DNA from 4 places in the Glutamicibacter sp. 2E12 genome. Region 2 is predicted to be linked to each of the others. Evidence: riboswitches for the same ligand, from Rfam matches in the RefSeq annotation. Region 2 holds a riboswitch; each other region holds the start of a gene.
The links. A riboswitch is a leader RNA that binds a small molecule or an ion and turns the genes downstream of it on or off. The one in region 2 is predicted to bind S-adenosylmethionine.

Region 1 (3,191 bases), 330 kb from region 2:
GCCAGCGGCAGTCCCTGGGCGTGCCAACCTGGTTCTACGGCCACGAGCCGCCGAATCTGTTTGCCACCCAGATTGCCAAGTTCTTCACCAATTCCATTCGTGAAGCGATTTTGCTGGAGCAGTCCAACGGCGGGCTGGTAGTTCTGCCCGGGGCCGCCGGCACGGTGCAGGAAATCTTCCAGGATGCCTGCGAAAACTACTACGCTACCGGTGCTCGCGTGGTGCCGATGGTGCTGATCGGCAAGGACTATTGGACGAGGGATCTGCCTGCTTGGCCGCTGCTTCAGGCCCTGGCCAAGGACCGTGTCATGGAACAGAAGATTGCTCTGGTGGAAACCGCCGAAGAAGCGATGGAGTTCATCCAGAGCATGCAAACCCTGCGCCGGCGTACCCGGCGGCCGGAGAACAGCTAGAGCACGGCATGGAAAATGCCGGTACAGCCAAAGCTGTACCGGCATTCGAATCGCAGCAGGCTGCTATCCGATGCTGACGTCGAAGATCAGGCCCAAGCAGTAGGTGATGGCCGCTGCGCCCCAGCCGATGGCTAGCTGGCGCAGGCCGCGCTTGAGCGGGGAGGCACCGGAAAGCAGTCCCACGATCCCTCCGGTGATCATCAGGGCCACGCCTACCAGGACTACCGAGACGAGGATCGCGGTCATGCCGGAGAGCCCAAGGATATAAGGCAGGATCGGCACGACCGCGCCGGAAGCGAAAAGGATGAACGAGGTGGCCGCCGCGCCGGTGGCCGACCCCAGTTCCTGGTGCTCCTTCTCGAGTTCTTCGCCGCGGCCTTCCGGGTTCAACGAGAAGTCGGGGTTGCAATCGCAGGTGAACAGGCCCATGCGTTCTGCGGCCCGGTGCGCTGCATCTTCATCGCTCATTCCGCGGGCCTTGTAGATCAGCACCAGCTCGTTGGCGTCCAGATCGAGGTTCGGGGCGGCGGTTAGCGTGACCTGGGTTGGTCGCGAGGCGGTCAGCAGCTCGCGCTGGGAACGCACCGAGACGTATTCGCCAGCTGCCATGGACAGTGCGCCGGCCAGCAAACCGGCAACACCGGAGAACAGCACGAAGGTCGCTGAAACACCGGTCGCACCGATACCCATGATCAACGCCAGGTTGGAAACCAGCCCGTCGTTGGCGCCGAAGACCGCAGCGCGGAAGTTGCCCGAAAGGCGCGCACGGCCTGCTGTAGCCAGCGCCCGGACGACCTCTTCGTGGACCTGTTCGTCGGCCGCCATCTGCGCGGTGGCGTCCTTGTCGTCGCGGTAGGGCGAACTGCTTTCGGAGCGCTGGGCCATGGCCAGCACGAAGACCGAACCGAAATGCAATGCCAGGAAGCGCAGCATGGTGCGTCGCAGCGACGGGCGGACTTCCTTGAAATGCTCGCCGAGCAGGACGCGCCAGTGGGATTCGTGGCGGGCTTCCGCCTCTGCAAGGCCCAGCAGGATTTGCCGTTCTTGACCGGTTTTCTTTTCCGCGAGGGCCCGGTAGATGGAGCCTTCGGCGACTTCATCTGCGAGATACTTGCGCCATCGCTGGATCTGCGCTTTGGTAGGTTCGGTTTCTGGGTGCTGTGGCATCGCGACGATGACCCTCCTGGAACATGGATTTTCCAATGAAACCCGTGGATCGGATCAACCACCCAGTTTAGTCAGGGCTCCTGCACTTGGGAATTTGGCAAGGCTAAAAGCAATTCGCTTGCCCGCGGGATCTCCGGCTACCGGCAGCACCAGCTGCAATTCAGAAGTGGCCGGATCATAGGTCGGCCGGCGGGCGCAACGGGCAATGAGCTGTTCAAGCCTGAGCGGATCTGCAACGTAGCGGGTGCGCCAGCGGCCTTCGGCCTTGAACTGCACTTGGCCGGTCTGGCGGTCGATGACGGGCAGAATCGGATATGCCATGGGACGTCAACTCTCTTGCGAGCTCTTGCCCGTGCACCTGTTGATGCGCGGACCGCTTCCTCATCCGAACCACCCATGAACTTGGGGTTGGTGCGCGGCCAGTCGGAGCTTGGCGCCGCGTCTCGTGAAGCAACATTTCCGATGGTACCGCCGGTGGCAGGGCGCGGTGAAGTCCGAATGCGTAATATGACTGCGGCTCAGCTGCCCGGGGCAAAGGCATTGGCCAGTTGCTGCAGCTTCTCGCGTTGTTCGGCCCATTGCCCCGCGGTGTAGCCGGGCAGCAGATCCAGTTGCGCGGTCCAGCCAGCACGGCCATCGAGCTGCTCGCGAATAATGTCCAAATGCCCTGCATGGCGGGAGGTCTCGGCGAGCGCATGGATGAGCAGGTGATCCAATGTGGTATTCCCGGCTGGCCCCCACCACGGTACCTCTACGGGGCTGACCAGGGGCAGGGTGCTGATGGCCTCATCGGCGAAGGCGATGGCTTTCCGATAGAGGCCGATCAGCTGTTGCGCGCGCATGTCTGCTGGCGGAAGGAAATCCGCGTCGGGATCATGCGGAGCTATGAACTCGCGAACGTAGCGGTCATTGGCCTTGCGCTTGAGGCAGGTGCCGAAATATTCGTATTCATTGATCGCCAAATGGTGTAGTACACCCAGGATATGGGTGCCCGTAGGGGTGAGCGGGGTGCGGGCCAGGTGCTCGGCGAGGCCTTCTGCCTTGAAGATCGCATTCTCGCGTGCGTCGTTCAGGTACCCGCAGAGCTTGTCCTTGGTGCTGTCCATGGACAGAGTCTAGTGACCGTGGTGGGTCCGCGGTAGGGGCGCCGTGTGTTTACCATTGGTAAACTTGCCCCGCAGGCCTTGAAGCCAAAGTGGTTGCGGTTGTAGTTGCTGCAAAAAACGTCGATGGAGCCAAACGATGAAAACCTTGCCAGTTGAACCAACCGGTGCTGCGATCAACATCGGTGCGAGGCTGCGCGGGGTGCGCCAGACCCAGCGCATGACCATTGACCAGGTCGCCGAGCTATCCGGACTGACCAAAGGTTTCCTCTCACGTGTCGAGCGCGACCTGACCAGCCCTTCGGTTTCGACCCTTTTGCGGTTGTGCGAAGTGCTGGGCATGGAAGTAGGTACCCTCTTCGAGGTTCCAGAAACGAAACTGGTCCGCCTGGAGCAGGCTCCCCGTGTTTCCCTGGGCGGCGACGGCATCACGGAGCAGCTGGTTACGCCACGCAGCGAGAAGCGGGTGCAGATGATTCGCGCTGAGATTGCGCCCAAGGGCACCGGT
Region 2 (3,191 bases):
GTAGTCCCCGACGATGCGCGCCTTGTAGATCGCCGGGTTATGGGTGGCGATGGTGCGCGCATTGCGCCAATGCCGGTCCAGGTTGCAGCCGCTTCTGGTGGAAGAGGCTCCCAGTGCGTCGAAGAGCTTGCTGGTCACGCCGATGGCCAGTGGCTGCACCACGGTTTGCGCGCGGTTGGCGGCCAGCTCGCATACGGCGTAGCGTTCCTCGTCGTTCAGTCCCGGATCGCCCAAGGCGGCTTCAACTTCAAGGACTGCGCCGATCACCACGGAGTCGGCAGCGAAGGACTCCGCGGAAACTTCGCCCACCAGCTGGAGGACCTGGGGTTCCTGGTATACCGGCACCCCGGTTCCAGTGGTGAAGATGCGGGTGCGTGCCTGCACCGCGTGACGCAGGTCGTTCAATGCGGCGCGGGCGATGCCTGCCTGCACGGCCATGAGCACCAGCTGGAAGATCGCCGCTTCGGAGTCATTGGTCTGCTGCGGCATGAAGCAATCCACCGGGACCTGGTGGAATTCGGTAGTGCCGGTTCCGGTGAGGCCCTGGCCGAACCCATCCCAGTCGTCGAGGATCTTGACGCCGCTGCGCTGGGTGGAGACCACGGCGATCTGGCGGCCGGCGAGCTCCGGGTGGGCCACGGCAACGGTGGTCCAGTCGGCAAAAATGGTGCCGGTGCAGTAGTACTTTTCACCGTCGATCACCCAGCGCCCGTCCACGGTGCTGGCCTTGGTGTTCAAGGTGCCCAGGGCGTTGCCACCGCGTTCGGTGTAGGCGTTGCCGATAATCTGCCCGGCAGCGATGCGAGCGACCCACTTCTTGCGCAGCTCTTCGTCCTCCAGCGCCAAGACGTTCTCGACGAATGCGATATGCGCACGCCACAGCTGGCCTACGTGGGAGTCCGCCTCGGACAGCTCGATGAGCAGACGGAAGACATCCACCAGCCGTGCGCCGTAGCCCCCGTCGGCAACGGAAAGGCGCAGCGCACCGAAACGCTCGCGATTCAGCAGGCCTACCTGCTCGAAAGGAAGCACGCGGTTCAAGTCGCGGTCCTTGGCTGTCGCGGCGATCTGCGCAAAAACGGGACGGAAAATTTCGGCCAGCCGGTCGTATTGCTCATCCGCACTTGGTCCGGGGGTGATTTTCAGCAATTGCCTGGTCGGCAGCTGTTCTTCAAACTTGTCCAGGTCCATTGTGGTGGCCTGCGAAGGGTCACTGAGCTGGTTGAAGTCCAGTCCGAGGGCATTGTGCGATTCACCAATAGGCATCAGGGTTCTCAATTCTTTCCATCGGTCCTGGCGGTAGCACCGTCCCGCTATTGGGGTGGTTGCTGCGGCGTCGTGGAGCCAGATCTCTCAGCCGCTCTGGATGGGTCGTAATTCATTTGTAACGGTAATAAACCGGCGTTTCCAACCCGCGAAGTCACATTTCGTCCCAGTGCCGGCAGTGCCCATCTTCAAATTTCACAGCCTAATCCGCGTCCTGCCGAAGATGAGTTGCAAAGTTTTGCTTAATGTCGAGCAAACCGGCCTGCAATAAAATAAATAACGAAATTTCTGGGCAATGTGACGTAGTTGTCGAAGATTTTTTCATATTACGCAAGATTTGCGTTCAAATCGTTCGACTCGTTGTAATGGACACGTAACCATCCCGAGCGGCCGAGAGATCTGGCTCCACGACGCCGCAGCAACCACCTTTGGAGTTTTGCTCTGCAGGCCGGTGCTACCGCCAGGAACGATGGAGATGAACATGACTCTTTCCTTTGCAGCGCCCGAGGCAGCTCCCGTTGCCTCAGCTTCAAGCGCCCTGGACGTGCAGTTCAGCAACGTGTCGCGAACCTTCACCACCAAGATGGAAAGCCGCACCGTTCTGACCGATATCAACCTGCAAATTCCAGCAGGTCAAGTCGTGGCCATTCTTGGAGCCAGCGGTTGCGGAAAATCCACGCTGCTGCGTTCAGTATCGGGCTTGGACCACCCCACCACCGGCACCATCCGCACCGGCACCCGCGAGGTCACCGGCATCAACGAGTTATGCGCCGTTGCCTTCCAGGAGCCCCGGCTGCTGCCATGGCGCTCGGTTCGCCAGAACATTGCACTGGGCCTGGCACCGGAAACCGATAAGCGCGCCGGCAACTCGCTGATCGATGAGTTGATCGAGCTGACCGGTCTGAGCCATGCAGCCAGCTTGCGCCCACGCGAGATCTCCGGAGGCATGGCGCAACGGGTTTCGCTGGCTCGCGCGCTGGCTCGGCGCCCGGGTGTATTGCTTCTTGATGAACCCTTCGGCGCCCTCGATGCGCTGACACGCTTGAAGATGCAGGATCTGCTGCTCTCGATTCACGCATCGTTCCCCACCACTGTTCTCATGGTGACCCATGATGTGGACGAGGCGTTGACTTTGGCTGACCGCGTGATTGTTCTGGGGCGAGGCGCTGGGCATAGTGCAGCGGGCGTCATCGAGGATCTGTCCATCTCAGCTGTGCATCCACGCCGGCATACCGATGAAAAGTTCGTTGCAGATCGCCTGCACCTATTGCGCCTGCTCGGCGTCGACCCAACCAACCATTAGTCCCGGCCACGCCGTGGGTCCCGAACCATTCGTCCCCTTTGCCTTTTCACCTACACCGCTTGCACGCACAATTCTAGGATTCTCCATGCTTTTGAACCGTCTCACCCGCCGCACTGCATTGTCCGCCGCCGCCTTGATCGTTGGCGCAGTTGCCCTGACCGGCTGTGCTGGCGAAAACGCTACAGCCTCCTCGGATGGTCAGACCCTGTCCATCGACTTTGCCACTTACAACCCGCTGAGCCTGGTACTCAAGGAAAAGGGATGGTTGGAAGCAGCCGCCAAGGAGCAGGGCGTAAATGTCGAATGGATCCAGTCCGCTGGTTCCAACAAGGCCAATGAAGCTCTTCGCGCCGACGCAATCGATGTTGGTTCCACAGCCGGTTCCGCTGCGCTCCTGAACCGTTCGAACGGTGCACCCATCAAGACCATCGCACTGTATTCGCAGCCGGAATGGGCGGCCCTGGTAGTGGATAAGGACTCGAAAATCGAGTCCGTTGAAGATCTCGCTGGCAAGACCGTGGCCGCTACAAAGGGCACCGACCCATACTTCTTCCTGCTGCAGGCGCTGGAATCCGCGGGCTTGAGTGAAGCTGACATCAAGCTGCAGAACCTCCAGCATGCC
Region 3 (3,191 bases), 1.0 Mb from region 2:
GACCGCCCGAATCTTTCCCCGGGGTGCACCTATCTGGGCTCGGCCGCCCGCTACCCGCACACCGAGGGCGCATTCGCCCGCGAAGTGAACCTGCCATCACGCATGCTGCGTGAGCTGCCTGCTGGCTTAGCACTGCGTGATGCGGCACTGGCAGAACCGGCTGCGGTTGCTTGGCATGCGGTGTCGCGCGCCGGTGAAGTCGCCGGCAAGAAGGCGCTGGTTATTGGTGCTGGGCCGATCGGAGCTCTCGCTGTAGCAGTGCTCAAGCGTGCCGGAGCCAAAGAAATCATCGCAGTGGACATGCACGAGAAGCCGTTGGAAATCGCCGGGAAACTCGGTGCCACTTCAACTTTGCGCGCCGATGACCAGGAAGCTCTTGCCCAGGTGGGCGCGGACGTGGTGATCGAGGCCAGCGGCAACTTCCGCGGGTTGGCCTCCGCCGTGCGCGGTGCCGTGCGCGGCGGTCGAGTGGTCATGGTCGGGTTGCTGCCCTCAGGAGAACAACCCGCACTCATTTCGCTGGCTATTACCCGCGAGCTGGAACTGGTTGGTTCCTTCCGCTTCAACGACGAAATCGACCATGTGCTTGCTGCCCTGGCCGACGGTTCACTGCAGGTTTCCGAGGCGGTAACCCACGAGTTCCCGGTCGCCGATGCGCTTGAAGCCTTCGAAACGGCCAAGGATTCGGCTCGCTCCGGCAAAGTCCTGCTGAACTTCCTGGGGCAATAGTTGGCTTCAGCTAGAAGTGCACCGCGGCGGCCCCTGAAGTCGGGGGCCGCCGCGGTGCTTTTTAGTTCAGCGAACTCTAGTTGGTCTCTGCGATGCTTACCGCGGTTGTCACGGGCACCGGATTGGCGAAGAGGTCCAGCACCGGGCAGTGTGCATCCACTGCGCGGCGCAGTTCTTCATAGCGTTCAGCTGATTCCGGTCCGGCAATCCGGATGTCCAGATCCACCGACGAGAAGCCGGGGCGGATGGTCTGGTCGATGCCGAAGAGTCCGCGGACATCGAGGTGGCCATTGGCCTGGATCTTCACGTCGTCCACCTGGATGCCGAGGTTCTGCGCGTACAAGCGGTAGACCACAACCTGGCAGGAGATGAGCGCTCCGAGCGCGTATTCCACGGGGCTTGCGGCCAGGTCGCTGCCGCCCAGGGCAGCTGGCTCGTCGACCTGGAAGGTGTGCTTGCCGGAGACAATGTTGCTGGCTACCGAATCGAAGCCTTCGCCCTCGACGGTGAAAGTCAATTGGGCACTTTGCGGGGCAGCCGAAATTCGTTCGCCCCAGCCCTTGCCTGCTTCCTGCAGGCGCTGTGCGCGGTCTTCGGATACGGTTGGGGCAGATGCTGCATTAGTCATGGGGAATTGATCCCCTTTCTGGCGCAAGGGGCGCCATCGCTTACGCATCTTTGCGTTCAAGATGCGTCGAATCTTCACCTGGGGCACCCCGCACAATGACGCAGGAGGGTTGCCGTCCACTCAGCCAGGGCTCAAAGAGTGGAACTCGTGATTCAGTGATTAATTTCTATCGGTTGCAGGGCCCGCGGGTAAAGGGCAGAAGTAACTTTTCGTCACCGGGCATCTTGCTTTCCGGCTCGCTAAGATGGAATCTAGCTCTCGGGCGCCCACTGCACGAACAATGAACGGCGAGTATGGAATTCCAGCTGACACTTTCTGCGGCCCAGACCTTGGTGACCGAATCCGAATACAACCTGGGCCAATTCCTGTGTGATTCCGGAAAAGTGCAGATCGCCAACCGGGTAATGCAACCGGGATCTACCCGCATCTCCGGTGTGGTGCTGCGTGAATCGGTGATGGCCCAATTGGAAATCACCGAGGGCAATATCAGCTTCACCAGCTTCTGCGGCAAGCATCCGGGGGTTCAGTCCTGTGAAGATGTCGCCGCCTTGCTCATTGAGGTCACCACCGAAGAAGACCAGGGCTTTTTCGTCTCCGACTCCGGGGTGGATCCCCACGCTTGGAAACGCAATAGCAAGCCGCAGTGGGAACGTACCCTTGACCGTCTGCTTCCAGTCATTTCCGATGAGCCGCTGGTTGCCGAAGAACCGCTGGGATTGATCCTGAAAGTGGTAAGCGAACCGCGTTATGGCGGCGAGGACGCGCTGACCTTGCAGGCACGCCCGGCCCGCCAGGGCACCAAGAGCCCCTGGATCCAAACCGGGATCAGCTGGCGCAATGTTGCTTTTGATACGCGGTTCTCCAAGAAGCAGCGTCGTGCGGTCGTTGAACTGGACCGGTTGCGTGAACACGTTGAACAAGATACTTATCGCCATTCGTGGGATCCCAAGGAGTGGATCTCCTTGATGGATCTTCCAGGCCAGGACCTGCTGGATGCGTTCGAAGCCCTGCGTGAAGCTGGAGTGCAGATCGTCAACGGCGGTTCTACGGCCAAGGCCCCGGTGGAGTTCAGCGAGCAACCAGCCATGGCACACGTGGATGTGCGTCGCGGTGAACATGGCCTGAGCATGGAAGGGAAGCTGCGCGGGCCGAGCGAAGAGCACGTCTACCTCTTGCCCATAGGCACGCCGCCGACCTTGTTGGCTTACGCGTCCAGCCCCTTGCCGAAGGCCAGGGAAATCGGTTTGGCCCGGTTCGCTGAACCGGTCACGAAGGAACTGGCCACATTTATTGAATCCGGTGCGCAATCCATCCCGCAGGAAGGCGTTGAGCTTTTCGAGCGCCAGCACCTGGACCGATTGCGCCTGATGGCACCGTTGAAGAGCGAGGATGACAGCTACAGCATCCCTGTTCCAGCACGCCCCAGCCTCAAGCTGTCCCTGGAGAGCATCCGAACTCCGCTGACCGTGAGCTATTCCTGGGAGTACGCCTCCGCGGGCCCCCGCCAGTATGCCGTGGAAAAGGAAATTGCTGCTTCGGTGCAGGACAAGCTCGGCGCGCAGGCTTCCTTGGGGCAACTGACCTCTTCAGGAATCTTCCCGCCGAAGGAATTCAGCACCTCCGAATCCATCGATTTCTTGGTCTACGCATTGCCGCTATTGGCAGAGCATCCCGATGTGGTCGTTGAAGAGCAGAACAGGCTGCCGAAGTACCGGATCAGCCACGCCCCGGCCGCTGTCAGTGTCGAAGCCGGCGAAAGCACGGGGGACTGGTTCGACTTGTCTGTGGAAGTGCTCCTGGACGAGACCAAGGTCCCGTTCCCACTGCTGCTGGA
Region 4 (3,191 bases), 310 kb from region 2:
ATCGAGCTGGTGGGCGCGGGTGGAGTCGGCGATGATGGAGCAGACGGTCGGAGCGCCGCACAAGTGGGTGGTTCCAAGATCCTCGATGGCATCCCAAACGGAATCTTCGCGCACGCCGCGCAGGCACAGGTGCGTTCCTCCCGCTGCGGTGACGGCCCATGGAGTGCACCAGCCGTTGCAGTGGAACATCGGCAGGGTCCACAAGTAGCGGGTCTTGGCGGTGAAGCCCTGGTGGTGCGCTTCGCCCAACGAGTTCAGGTAGCTGCCGCGGTGCGAGTAGAGCACGCCCTTCGGCTTGCCGGTGGTGCCCGACGTGTAATTGAGAGTGATCGGAGCCCGCTCATCGGCGATGGCGTAGGGAAGTCTTTCATCCGAGGCTTGTGCGATTAGCTCGTCCAAGGTGGCGTCCACGGGCACGTCCGGACGTTCTCCGGCGTACTGGTCATCGGCGATCTCGATGAGCGCCTCCAGCGTTGGGTTCTCGCGGCGCAGGGTCTTCGTGTTCTCCAACAGCTCTGTGTCGGCAAGCATCAGCTTGGCAGCAGAATGATCAATGATGTATTGCAGCTCGTGGGCCGAGAGTCGGGTGTTCAGGGCAACGAGGACTGCGCCTGCCAGCGGTACGGCGTAATGCGCCATGAGCATTTCGGGAGTATTCGGTGCCAGCACGGCCACGCGGTCGCCCGGCTCAATGCGAGCCTTCAGCGCCTGGGCAAAGCGGTGCACCCGTGCTTCGAATTCTTCATAGGAGAAGCTGCGAGTTCCATGGATGACGGCGGTCTTCTTCGGATAGGCCTCGGCTGTGCGTTCCAAGAAACGCAGTGGGGTCAATTCTGAATGGTTTGCCTGAATCTCTACCATGGTGTGGCTATTCCTCAATCGTCATCGATGGTTACGGAGAACAATAAGCAGGAGTGTGACTCAATGCACTCCATGACCAATAGTGGCATGAACCTCAGCGTCATGCCGGGAAACCAAGTTTCATTACGGTGGGCGGTAGGGAATTCGCGCCAGGGCCCCGAGCCCAGGGGAGGAGTTAGTGTTCTGCCGAATCAAGAGCGGCGGAAGCCTGCTGCGATCATGGGGCCGAAGCGTTCAAGAAGCGCGGCGTATGGCGAATAAAAGACTGCCCAAGGACTTCTGGCGGGGCCTTGGATCGAATATTGCGTCGAATATTGCGATTTGCGAAGTGAAATGTTTGACGGCTGTTCGTCATGAGCCATATCGTTTTAAACAGAATCAAGAGCATCAGCTATAAGCCCTGGCTTGCTGATCGGCAACCCTCTCAACGGTAGTGGGGTGCTCCAGGTGAGGATTCGGTTCCACACAAAATGTGCTGGAACAAGTACCGCACACGGCGCGGAACTTCAGCCCAAGCGGCTTCGAGTAACGAGAAGCCAATGCTTGCAGGCTACTGCGCGGTGGGCAAGACCCAAAGGAATCGAGCCATGTCATTGAATCTTGAACTTGACCCGTTGACCCTGCGCAAGGTTTTCGCTCAGCATCCATCAGGGGTAGCCGCCCTCTGTGCAGAACTGGATGGCGTGAAGACCGGAATTGTCGCTTCATCGTTTACCGTGGGAGTTTCCCTTGAACCTGCACTGGTGATGTTCGCCGTGCAGAAGTCCTCGAACACTTGGCCAAAGCTGCGCGAAGCTGGCCGCATTGGCGTCTCAGTGCTGAGCGAACGCAATGATGGTGTCTGCGCTCAGATTGCGTCGAAAAATGGCGACCGGTTCCGCGGAATCGATACCTATTCCTCGGATCAGGGCGCGCTCTTCGTCAACGACTCCACGTTGTGGCTGGAGACTTCGATCTACAACGAGGTCGAAGCGGGGGATCACTGGGTAGTCCTGATGGAAGTCCACGGGCACCGCACCTCCGAGCACTCGCCACAGATCTTCCATGATTCGCGGTTCCATTCGCTGCCGATTCCTGAGCTCGTATAAGCGCTTCGCATCTTCCAAAGCTCCGGCCAGATCAAATCATCGATCTGGCCGGAGCTTTTTGAATTCCGGTTAGGCGGGTTGAGCCGTTCCCCGCAGCCCTCGACACCGGCAATGCCCGTTCTCTCTCGCCACCCTGAAGACGTGGCAAGATGGCTGGCAATCTCATGGCCTGCCATCTTGGGCCAGCTGCCCCAGGCATTTGGCGATAACCTCGTCATCAAAGTATCTGTCGCGAGAAACCTTGAACTCGCCATATCCGCCACCCGCCTGGGCTGTCGAACAGAACCGCGCAGGTAGCTCATGGATCCTCGCTGCACGCTGGACCGGCCTCGGTTCGTAAGCAAATCAATAACGTGGCCACGGCCGCGGTTGATGAAGCCCTAACTGAGGAGCTCTTGGAATCCCTCAGGCAGCGAGCTGTCCAGGCGGCCGTGGCCGCCGTGACCGAACAGGTGGAGGCCAACGAGGCAGCCGAAGAAGCCCAAGACGACGAGGGCGAGGCTGAACCGGAGGAAACCCTTTACTACGGTTCCGTTGATGAGTTTGTCCGTGAGTACCTGCGCAATGTCTATCGCCGGGCGATCAACGGCCGGTCGCGGGTCTGGGCTGCCCGGTGGTGGGAATATGACGAGGCAGTGATCCGTCTGGAAGCGCTGTGGCGTTCCTGGGAACATCTGCGCATGGACCCCAGCACCGGCATGAGCGTGTGGTGGCGTGACCACGCGGACCACCATATGGCGGTCTTGCTGGACCCGGATGGGCCGTTTTCCTCGGCAGCGGACACCGACGAAAACAAGTCCAAAAAAGGGCAGCCGTTGCCTTATGCAGCGCCGCCGGAGGGCTTGTTCCCTGACCAACGTCAAATCCACCTTCCAGTTGTTGAACCTCCAAAAAAATATTTATTCTAGTGGGTAAGTTTCTTTGATATAGTAACTACGACTGATCAGAGACGGATCTTGTAGTCGATCTTGACTTCGGTCGTGCAAAGCTCCTGCGCATCAATTTTCAGCGCCAAATCTCATTTGGCGAATGGAACTTGGAAGTTAGGAGCAATAACTCAGGGCATGTGAAAATGCGATTCTTCGTGTTTCCACAGGGCCTCAATCAAAAGGAAAAATATGTCAAGCGTTACCTCAGAAAAGAGCACGGTCCAAGCGATCTCGGCAGGAAAAGGGATCATCGTACTTGCGGCAGTCACGGCGTCACTCACCATCCTTCTGGTAGCATCCGCTGTAATGCCAG

Region 1: another riboswitch for S-adenosylmethionine. It lies ahead of ACP3TE_RS04290 (hypothetical protein); the one in region 2 lies ahead of ACP3TE_RS05870 (acyl-CoA dehydrogenase family protein).
Region 3: another riboswitch for S-adenosylmethionine. It lies ahead of ACP3TE_RS10750 (OsmC family protein); the one in region 2 lies ahead of ACP3TE_RS05870 (acyl-CoA dehydrogenase family protein).
Region 4: another riboswitch for S-adenosylmethionine. It lies ahead of ACP3TE_RS07430 (flavin reductase family protein); the one in region 2 lies ahead of ACP3TE_RS05870 (acyl-CoA dehydrogenase family protein).

Annotation. Positions count from the first base shown of each region.
Region 1 covers NZ_CP188297.1:942,456-945,646, reverse strand. Annotated here, with positions in the region: gene ACP3TE_RS04300 (LOG family protein) at 1-413, shown strand, start outside; gene ACP3TE_RS04295 (VIT1/CCC1 transporter family protein) at 477-1,580, opposite strand; gene ACP3TE_RS04290 (hypothetical protein) at 1,635-1,901, opposite strand; SAM riboswitch class IV at 1,918-2,031, opposite strand; gene ACP3TE_RS04285 (DinB family protein) at 2,099-2,686, opposite strand; gene ACP3TE_RS04280 (helix-turn-helix domain-containing protein) at 2,823-3,191, shown strand, end outside.
Region 2 covers NZ_CP188297.1:1,268,149-1,271,339, forward strand. Annotated here, with positions in the region: gene ACP3TE_RS05870 (acyl-CoA dehydrogenase family protein) at 1-1,266, opposite strand, end outside; SAM riboswitch class I at 1,282-1,373, opposite strand; SAM riboswitch class I at 1,641-1,742, shown strand; gene ACP3TE_RS05875 (ABC transporter ATP-binding protein) at 1,748-2,569, shown strand; gene ACP3TE_RS05880 (aliphatic sulfonate ABC transporter substrate-binding protein) at 2,655-3,191, shown strand, end outside.
Region 3 covers NZ_CP188297.1:2,291,710-2,294,900, forward strand. Annotated here, with positions in the region: gene ACP3TE_RS10745 (L-idonate 5-dehydrogenase) at 1-729, shown strand, start outside; gene ACP3TE_RS10750 (OsmC family protein) at 806-1,357, opposite strand; SAM riboswitch class IV at 1,389-1,510, opposite strand; gene ACP3TE_RS10755 (DEAD/DEAH box helicase) at 1,651-3,191, shown strand, end outside.
Region 4 covers NZ_CP188297.1:1,581,997-1,585,187, forward strand. Annotated here, with positions in the region: gene ACP3TE_RS07425 (long-chain-fatty-acid--CoA ligase) at 1-861, opposite strand, end outside; SAM riboswitch class IV at 1,238-1,354, shown strand; gene ACP3TE_RS07430 (flavin reductase family protein) at 1,449-1,949, shown strand; gene ACP3TE_RS07435 (DUF4913 domain-containing protein) at 2,381-2,857, shown strand; gene ACP3TE_RS07440 (hypothetical protein) at 3,068-3,191, shown strand, end outside.